Regions from separate parts of the Streptomyces sp. NPDC057743 genome, predicted to be linked through region 1. Evidence: predicted binding sites of a transcription regulator. Region 1 holds the regulator's gene; the other holds the start of a gene.
What was found. Region 1 encodes HrcA, which represses chaperone genes, less so after heat shock. Its sites were predicted from a motif close to TTNGCACTCNGNNNNNCNGAGTGCNAA; they were not measured.
Positions count from the first base shown of each region.

Region 2: the regulator HrcA is predicted to act here: its motif matches at 1,542-1,568, upstream of ACFVFQ_RS27895 (FmdB family zinc ribbon protein).

Region 1 is NZ_JBHVJX010000024.1:107,370-110,733, reverse strand. It holds gene ACFVFQ_RS26215 (nitronate monooxygenase) at 1-149, opposite strand, end outside; gene dnaJ (molecular chaperone DnaJ) at 237-1,373, opposite strand; gene hrcA (heat-inducible transcriptional repressor HrcA) at 1,374-2,390, opposite strand; gene ACFVFQ_RS26200 (MBL fold metallo-hydrolase) at 2,731-3,364, shown strand, end outside.
Region 2 is NZ_JBHVJX010000028.1:34,129-37,492, reverse strand. It holds gene ACFVFQ_RS27900 (S-methyl-5'-thioadenosine phosphorylase) at 229-1,062, opposite strand; gene ACFVFQ_RS27895 (FmdB family zinc ribbon protein) at 1,198-1,530, opposite strand; gene ACFVFQ_RS27890 (MFS transporter) at 1,667-2,941, opposite strand; gene ACFVFQ_RS27885 (potassium/proton antiporter) at 3,315-3,364, opposite strand, start outside.

The sequences.
Region 1 (3,364 bases):
ATGCCGTCGGCGGTCTTGTAGCCGGCCGCCAGGAAGCCGAGGCCGCCGGCCTCGCAGACGGCGGCGGCCAACGCGGGTCCGGAGCCACCACCCGCCATCGGGGCCTGCACGATGGGGTGGCGGCAGAGATCGGTGAGCGCGGTGGGCATGCCCACATCGTGTCACGCCCCGGGCCCCGCCCAGAACCGGGGCGACGGCCGCGGGAAACCCGCTGACCGCCGCCCCGTTTGGTGCGTCTACCGCCCGTTGAACGCATCCTTCAACCGCGAGAACAGCCCCTGCTGCCCGGGCTGGAACTGCCCCTGCGGGCGCTCCTCGCCGCGCAGCTTGGCCAGCCGGCGCAGCAGTTCCTCCTGCTCGGGCTCCAGCTTGCTCGGGGTCTGCACCTCGACGTGGACGATCAGATCACCACGGCCGTTGCCGCGCAGGTGGGTCACGCCGCGGCCGTGCAGCGGGATCGACTGGCCGGACTGGGTGCCGGGCCGGACGTCGACCTCCTCCATGCCGTCGAGCGTCTCCAACGGGCACTTGGTGCCCAGCGCCGCCGCGGTCATCGGGATGGTGACCGTGCAGTGCAGATCGTCGCCGCGGCGCTGGAACACCGGGTGCGGCAGCTCGTGGATCTCGACGTAGAGGTCGCCGGCGGGGCCGCCGCCGGGGCCGACCTCGCCCTCGCCGGCCAACTGGATCCGGGTGCCGTTGTCGACACCGGCCGGGATCTTGACCGTGAGGGTGCGGCGGGAGCGGATCCGGCCGTCGCCCGCGCACTCCGGGCACGGGGTCGGGACGACCGTGCCGAAGCCCTGGCACTGGGGGCAGGGCCGGGACGTCATGACCTGGCCCAGGAAGGACCGGGTGACCTGCGAGACCTCGCCGCGGCCGCGGCACATGTCGCAGGTCTGCGCCGAGGTGCCCGGCGCCGCGCCCTCGCCGCTGCACGTGGTGCAGACGACGGCGGTGTCGACCTGGATGTCCTTGGTGGTGCCGAACGCGGCCTCGCTCAGCTCGATGTCGAGGCGGATCATCGCGTCCTGGCCGCGGCGGGTCCGCGAGCGCGGGCCACGCTGCGAGGCCGTGCCGAAGAACGCGTCCATGATGTCGGAGAAGTTGCCGAAGCCGGCGCCGAAGCCGCCCGCACCGCCGGCGCCGCCGGCCTGCGAGAGGGGGTCGCCGCCGAGGTCGTAGACCTGCTTCTTCTGCGGGTCCGACAGGACCTCGTAGGCGGCGTTGATCTCCTTGAACCGCTCCTGGGTCTTGGGATCCGGGTTCACATCCGGGTGGAGCTCTCGCGCCAGCCGCCGGAAAGCCTTCTTGATCTGGTCCTGCGAGGCGTCACGGCTGATGCCGAGGACCGAGTAGTAATCCGTGGCCACTTACGACTCCGCGAGGATCTGTCCGACGTAACGTGCCACTGCGCGTACCGCTCCCATCGTTCCGGGGTAGTCCATGCGGGTCGGTCCGACCACGCCCATTTTCGCGACGGCCTCGTCGCCCAAACCGTATCCGACGGTGACGACCGAGGTGGACGTCAGACCCTCGTGAGCATTCTCATGCCCGATGCGTACGGTCATGCCCGAGTCGCCTGCCTCCCCGAGCAGCTTGAGCAACACCACGTGCTCCTCAAGGGCTTCCAGCACCGGCCGGATGGTCAGGGGGAAATCATGCCCGAAGCGCGTCAGATTGGCGGTGCCGCCGATCATCAACCGCTCTTCGGTCTCCTCCACCAAAGTCTCCAGCAACACCGACAGTACTGTCGAAACCGTGGCCCGGTCGTCCTGTTCGAAGGATTCCGGGAGATCCTGCACCAGCTGCGGGACGTCGGTGAAACGGCGGCCGACGATCCGGCTGTTGAGCCGGGCGCGCAGGTCCGCCAGGGACGTCTCGCCGAACGGCGTCTGGCAGTCGATGAGCCGCTGCTCGACGCGGCCGGTGTCGGTGATCAGCACCAGCATCAGCCGGGCCGGGGCCAGCGCCAGCAGCTCGACGTGCCGGACGGTGGACCGCGTCAGGGACGGGTACTGCACCACCGCGACCTGTCGGGTGAGCTGCGCCAACAGCCGCACGGTGCGGCCGACCACGTCGTCGAGGTCGACGGCGCCGTCCAGGAAATTCTGGATCGCCCGCCGCTCGGGGACGGACAGCGGCTTGATGCCGGCCATCTTGTCGACGAAGAGGCGGTAGCCCTTGTCGGTCGGGATCCGGCCGGCGCTGGTGTGTGGCTGGGCGATGAAGCCCTCGTCCTCCAGGGCCGCCATGTCGTTGCGGACGGTGGCCGGGGAGACGCCCAGCTTGTGGCGCTCGGTGAGGGCCTTGGAGCCGACCGGCTCCTCGGTCCCGACGTAGTCCTGGACGATGGCGCGCAGCACCTCAAGCCTGCGTTCACTGAGCATTTCGCCACCTCCAGTCGGCCGTCCCGCCGGTCGTCTCTTACTGGCACTCACCTGGTCCGAGTGCCAGACCCGCAGCCAGTGTACGGCCGGGCGGAGCGGATACAGCAAGGGCGGGCGCACTGAGGGCTTACCCACCACCGTCTGGTCCGACCCCGGGCCGTCCCGGAGAGTTCCCCGAGCGATCCCCTGGAAATCCCTTATACGACGCCTTGTTGGCGCCCCGGGCCCGCGCCGGGGGCGCACCGCGGCGCGCCCCACGAGATACTCGTGCCCGCCGGCATTCCGCCGGGTTTCCACCGGGTGCAGGGCAACGCTATCGCGGGGGCGCTAGCGTCCTGCCATGCGCACCACTTGGGAAGAGGCCGGCTGGGAGCGGCTCGGCGCCGGGGTCGTCCGGCGCCGGATGCCCGGCTGGGACGAGACGGTCGGCGTGATCGCCGGCGCCGACGGGGTGTTGCTCGTCGACACCGGTGCGACCCTCGCCGCCGGGGCAGAGCTGCGCCGCACGATCCGCGGGGTGCTGGGCCGCGATGTGACGCATGTCGCGCTCACCCACCCGCACTTCGACCACGTACTGGGCACCGCGGCCTTCGCCGGCGTCGAGGTGTACGGCGCGGCCGGGGTGGCCGGGCTGCTCCGGGGCGGCGGGGAGGCGCTGCGGCAGGACGCGGTCCGGCACGGCGTGGACCCGAAGGCCGCCGCCGAGGCCGCGGACCACCTGGTCGTCCCGCGCCACCAGGTGGACGGCCGAACGACCCTCGACCTCGGGGGGCGGGAGGTGCTGCTGGTCGACGTCGGCCCCGGTCACACCGCCCACGACCTGGCCGTCCTGGTACCCGGCCGGCCCGGCGAACGGGACGTCGTCTTCTGCGGCGATCTGGTGGAGGAGTCCGGCGAACCCCAGGCGGGCCCGGACGCGCTGCCCCGGCGGTGGCCCGCCGCGCTCGACCGGCTGCTGGCCCTGGGCGGCGAGC
Region 2 (3,364 bases), on a different contig from region 1:
TGGGTAGGGCCGGGGACGGGGTGGGCATGGTGATCACCGCCTGGGGTGCGGACGTGCAACGGACACGGTCACAGGCGGGCCCCGCGCTCGGGCCCGCGGTCACCACCGTGCCGTACTTCACCCCAGCCCGCTGCGGCCTGTGGACAGCCCCAGAGCCGTTACGAGCCTGTGGACAACTACGTCACCCGGCAGGGGAGTTGAGCGGGCGCCGCGCCCCCGCCCGCCCCGTTACGGCAGCTCGATCCCCAGGTCCCACCCTTGGTGCGCGTCCGTGCACAGACAGGTGCGGTCCGCGGTGGTGGGGAGCGCGGCGACGGTGTCGAAGAGGACCTCGCGGAGCCGGCCGATGTTCTCGCCGAAGACCCTCAGGACCTCCTCGTGGGAGACGCCGTCGCCGGTCTCGGCGCCCGCGTCCAGGTCCGTGACCAGGGTCAACGAGGTGTAGCACAGGCTCAGTTCGCGGGCCAGGACGGCCTCGGGGTGGCCGGTCATGCCCACCACCGACCAGCCCTGGGCGGCGTGCCAGCGCGACTCGGCGCGGGTGGAGAAGCGCGGCCCCTCGATCACCACGAGGGTCCCGCCGTCGACCGGATCCCAGTCGCGGCCGCGCGCGGCATCGAGGGACGCCTGCCGGCCGGTGGGGCAGTACGGGTCGGCGAAGGTGAGGTGGACGACGTTGGGGACGCTGCCGTCGGGGAGCGGTTCGCCGTCGAAGTAGCTCTGGGCGCGGGACTTGGTGCGGTCCACGAGCTGGTCGGGGACGAGCAGCGTGCCGGGCCCGTATTCGGGGCGCAGCCCGCCGACCGCGCACGGGCCGAGGACCTGCCGCACACCGAGGGAGCGCAACGCCCAGAGGTTGGCGCGGTAGTTGATGCGGTGCGGCGGGAGATGGTGGCCGCGGCCGTGCCGGGGCAGGAAGGCGACCGAGCGCCCGGCGATCTCGCCGAGGAACAAGGAGTCGCTGGGCCGCCCGTAGGGGGTGTCCACCGTGATCTCGGTCACGTCATCCAGGAAGGAGTAGAACCCCGACCCGCCGATAACGCCAATCTCCGCATCAGCCATGCGATCACACTATCGGGCGCCCGCGCCGGCGCGCGGGCGTTCGAAGCGACCGGCCCCCGGGAATGCGGCGGGCCCCGCCGCTCCTGCTGGGGAGCGGCGGGGCCCGGAAGTCCGCTCGCGGGCGTCGGGCCTTGGTCAGGCGGCCGAGCCGGTGCCGGCCGTGGTCGTCGCCTTGCTGTCCGAGGACGACGAGGTGGAGCCGGACGTCGAGGACGCATCGGACGACGAGGAGCCGTTCGACGAGCCGTTGCTCGACGAGGAGTTGCTGGCCGGGCTGCTGCTGGACGACGAGCCGCGGCTGTCGTTGCGGTAGAAGCCGGAGCCCTTGAAGACGATGCCGACCGCCGAGAACACCTTCTTGAGGCGCCCGTTGCAGCTGGGGCACTCGGTGAGCGCGTCGTCGGTGAACTTCTGCACGGCCTCAAGGCCCTCGCCGCACGCGGTGCACTGGTACTGGTAGGTCGGCACTTGACTTCCTCCTGGCACTCTCACTCATTGAGTGCTAACGACGCTCCATCTTGCAGTATTCCGGCGCCCCAGTCCACCGCGAGCGGCATACGGTGACGGACTCCACGCCCGCCAGCACCCCCGGTTTCGGGCCCGTTCAGGCGCGGCTCAGCTCCCGCTCCGGCTCGTCGACGGCGCCCGCCGACCCGGTGACGACCACTGAAGAACGGGGCATCAGGTGGGCGCGCAGGCTCAGCAGCACCACCAGGGCCAGCGCCGTGCCGACCAGCGGCACCAGGAAGCCGGAGCTGGGACCGAAGCGGTCCGCGAGTTGGCCGGCGAGGGTGGACGCGGCCGCCTGACCCAGCGCCACCGCGCCGGTCAGCCAGGTGAACGCCTCGGTCCGGGCGGAGGCCGGGACCAGGGACTCGACGAGGGTGTAGCCGGTGATCAGCGCGGGGGCGATGCACAGGCCGACGACCAGGCCGACGGCGCCCAGCAGCGGCACCGCGGTCACCGCCCACAGCGGGGTGGTGGCCAGCGCCAGCAGCCCGTAGGCGACCAGCAGGCGGCGGCGCGGTCCGACCTTCCAGGCGATCGCGCCGCAGGCGATGCCGGCGAGCATGTTGCCGCCGGCGAAGATCCCGTAGAGGACGCCGTTGAGGCCGGGCTGCCCGATGTGCTCGGTGAGCGCGGTCAGCGAGACCTGCATCCCGCCGAAGACCGAGCCGATCCCCAGGAACGCGACGATCAGGACGCGCACACCAGGGACGGACAGCGCCGAGACCCGTGCCTGATCCGTGGCGCTCTTCCGGTGGACCGGCGGCTGGGTGCGCCGCTGCGAGGCGAAGAGCAGGCCGCCGGCGAGCGTCAGTGCGGCCTCGGCGACCAGGCCGGCGGCCGGGTGGATGCCGGTGCACAGCGCGGTCGCCAGCACCGGGCCGACGACGAAGGTGAACTCGTCGGTCACCGACTCGAAGGCGGCGGCCGTCGGCATCAACGGGGTGCCGCCCAGCTTCGCCGCCCAACGGGCCCGCACCATCGGGCCGACCTGCGGCGTCGAGGCGCCCGTGGGGACGGCGACGGCCAGCAGCGCCCACAGGGGTGCGTGCGCCAGGGCGAGCGCGATCAGCGCCGAGACGCCCGCGACGTGCACCAGGACGCCGGGGACGAGCACCGCCCGCTGGCCGAACCGGTCCGCCAACTTGCCGCCCTGCGGGGCGAAGAGGGCCATCGAGACGCCGGTGGCGGCGGAGACCGCGCCGGCGGTGCCGTAGGAGCCGGTGGTGGACTGGACGAGCAGGACGATGCCGATGGTCAGCATCGCGAACGGCTGCCGGGCCAGGAAGCCGGGCACCAGATAGGTCCACGCGCCGGGCGTGCGCAACAGTTGTCCGTAACCGGGACGGGAATCCTTGACCGCGGATGCCACGGCCGGGCCTTTCTGCCGCCTGGTAGCGCCGCCCCGCGAGGTCGTCACGGGTGCGCGCCGAGAGCTGTCCTCTCGCGCAGGACCGAGTGATACCGCGTGGTCCGCACCGAAGAAGGTGGCTGCGTGTGGCAGGGGACCGCGGCCGCCGAGCGGTCGCGCCAGCTCTGCGTCAGGCAGAGTTGGTTCGTGATCCGTACAAAATACCGTTTCGATTGTACAGGTCATATGGGGGAGAAGCCCTGGGATTAAGCGGGGCTTCCCGGGGATTTCCTTGGCATCCGTGGAGAGATAGCGCACATGCGGCGCTGGGCCGGACAAGCCGGGCGCCATGGGGTGCGGGCCCGGCCACCCAGGGGCGGCCGGGCCCGTCGCCTCACCCGACCTCGCGCCTCCGGGGCCGGCCGGCCCCGCCCTCCTGGGGCT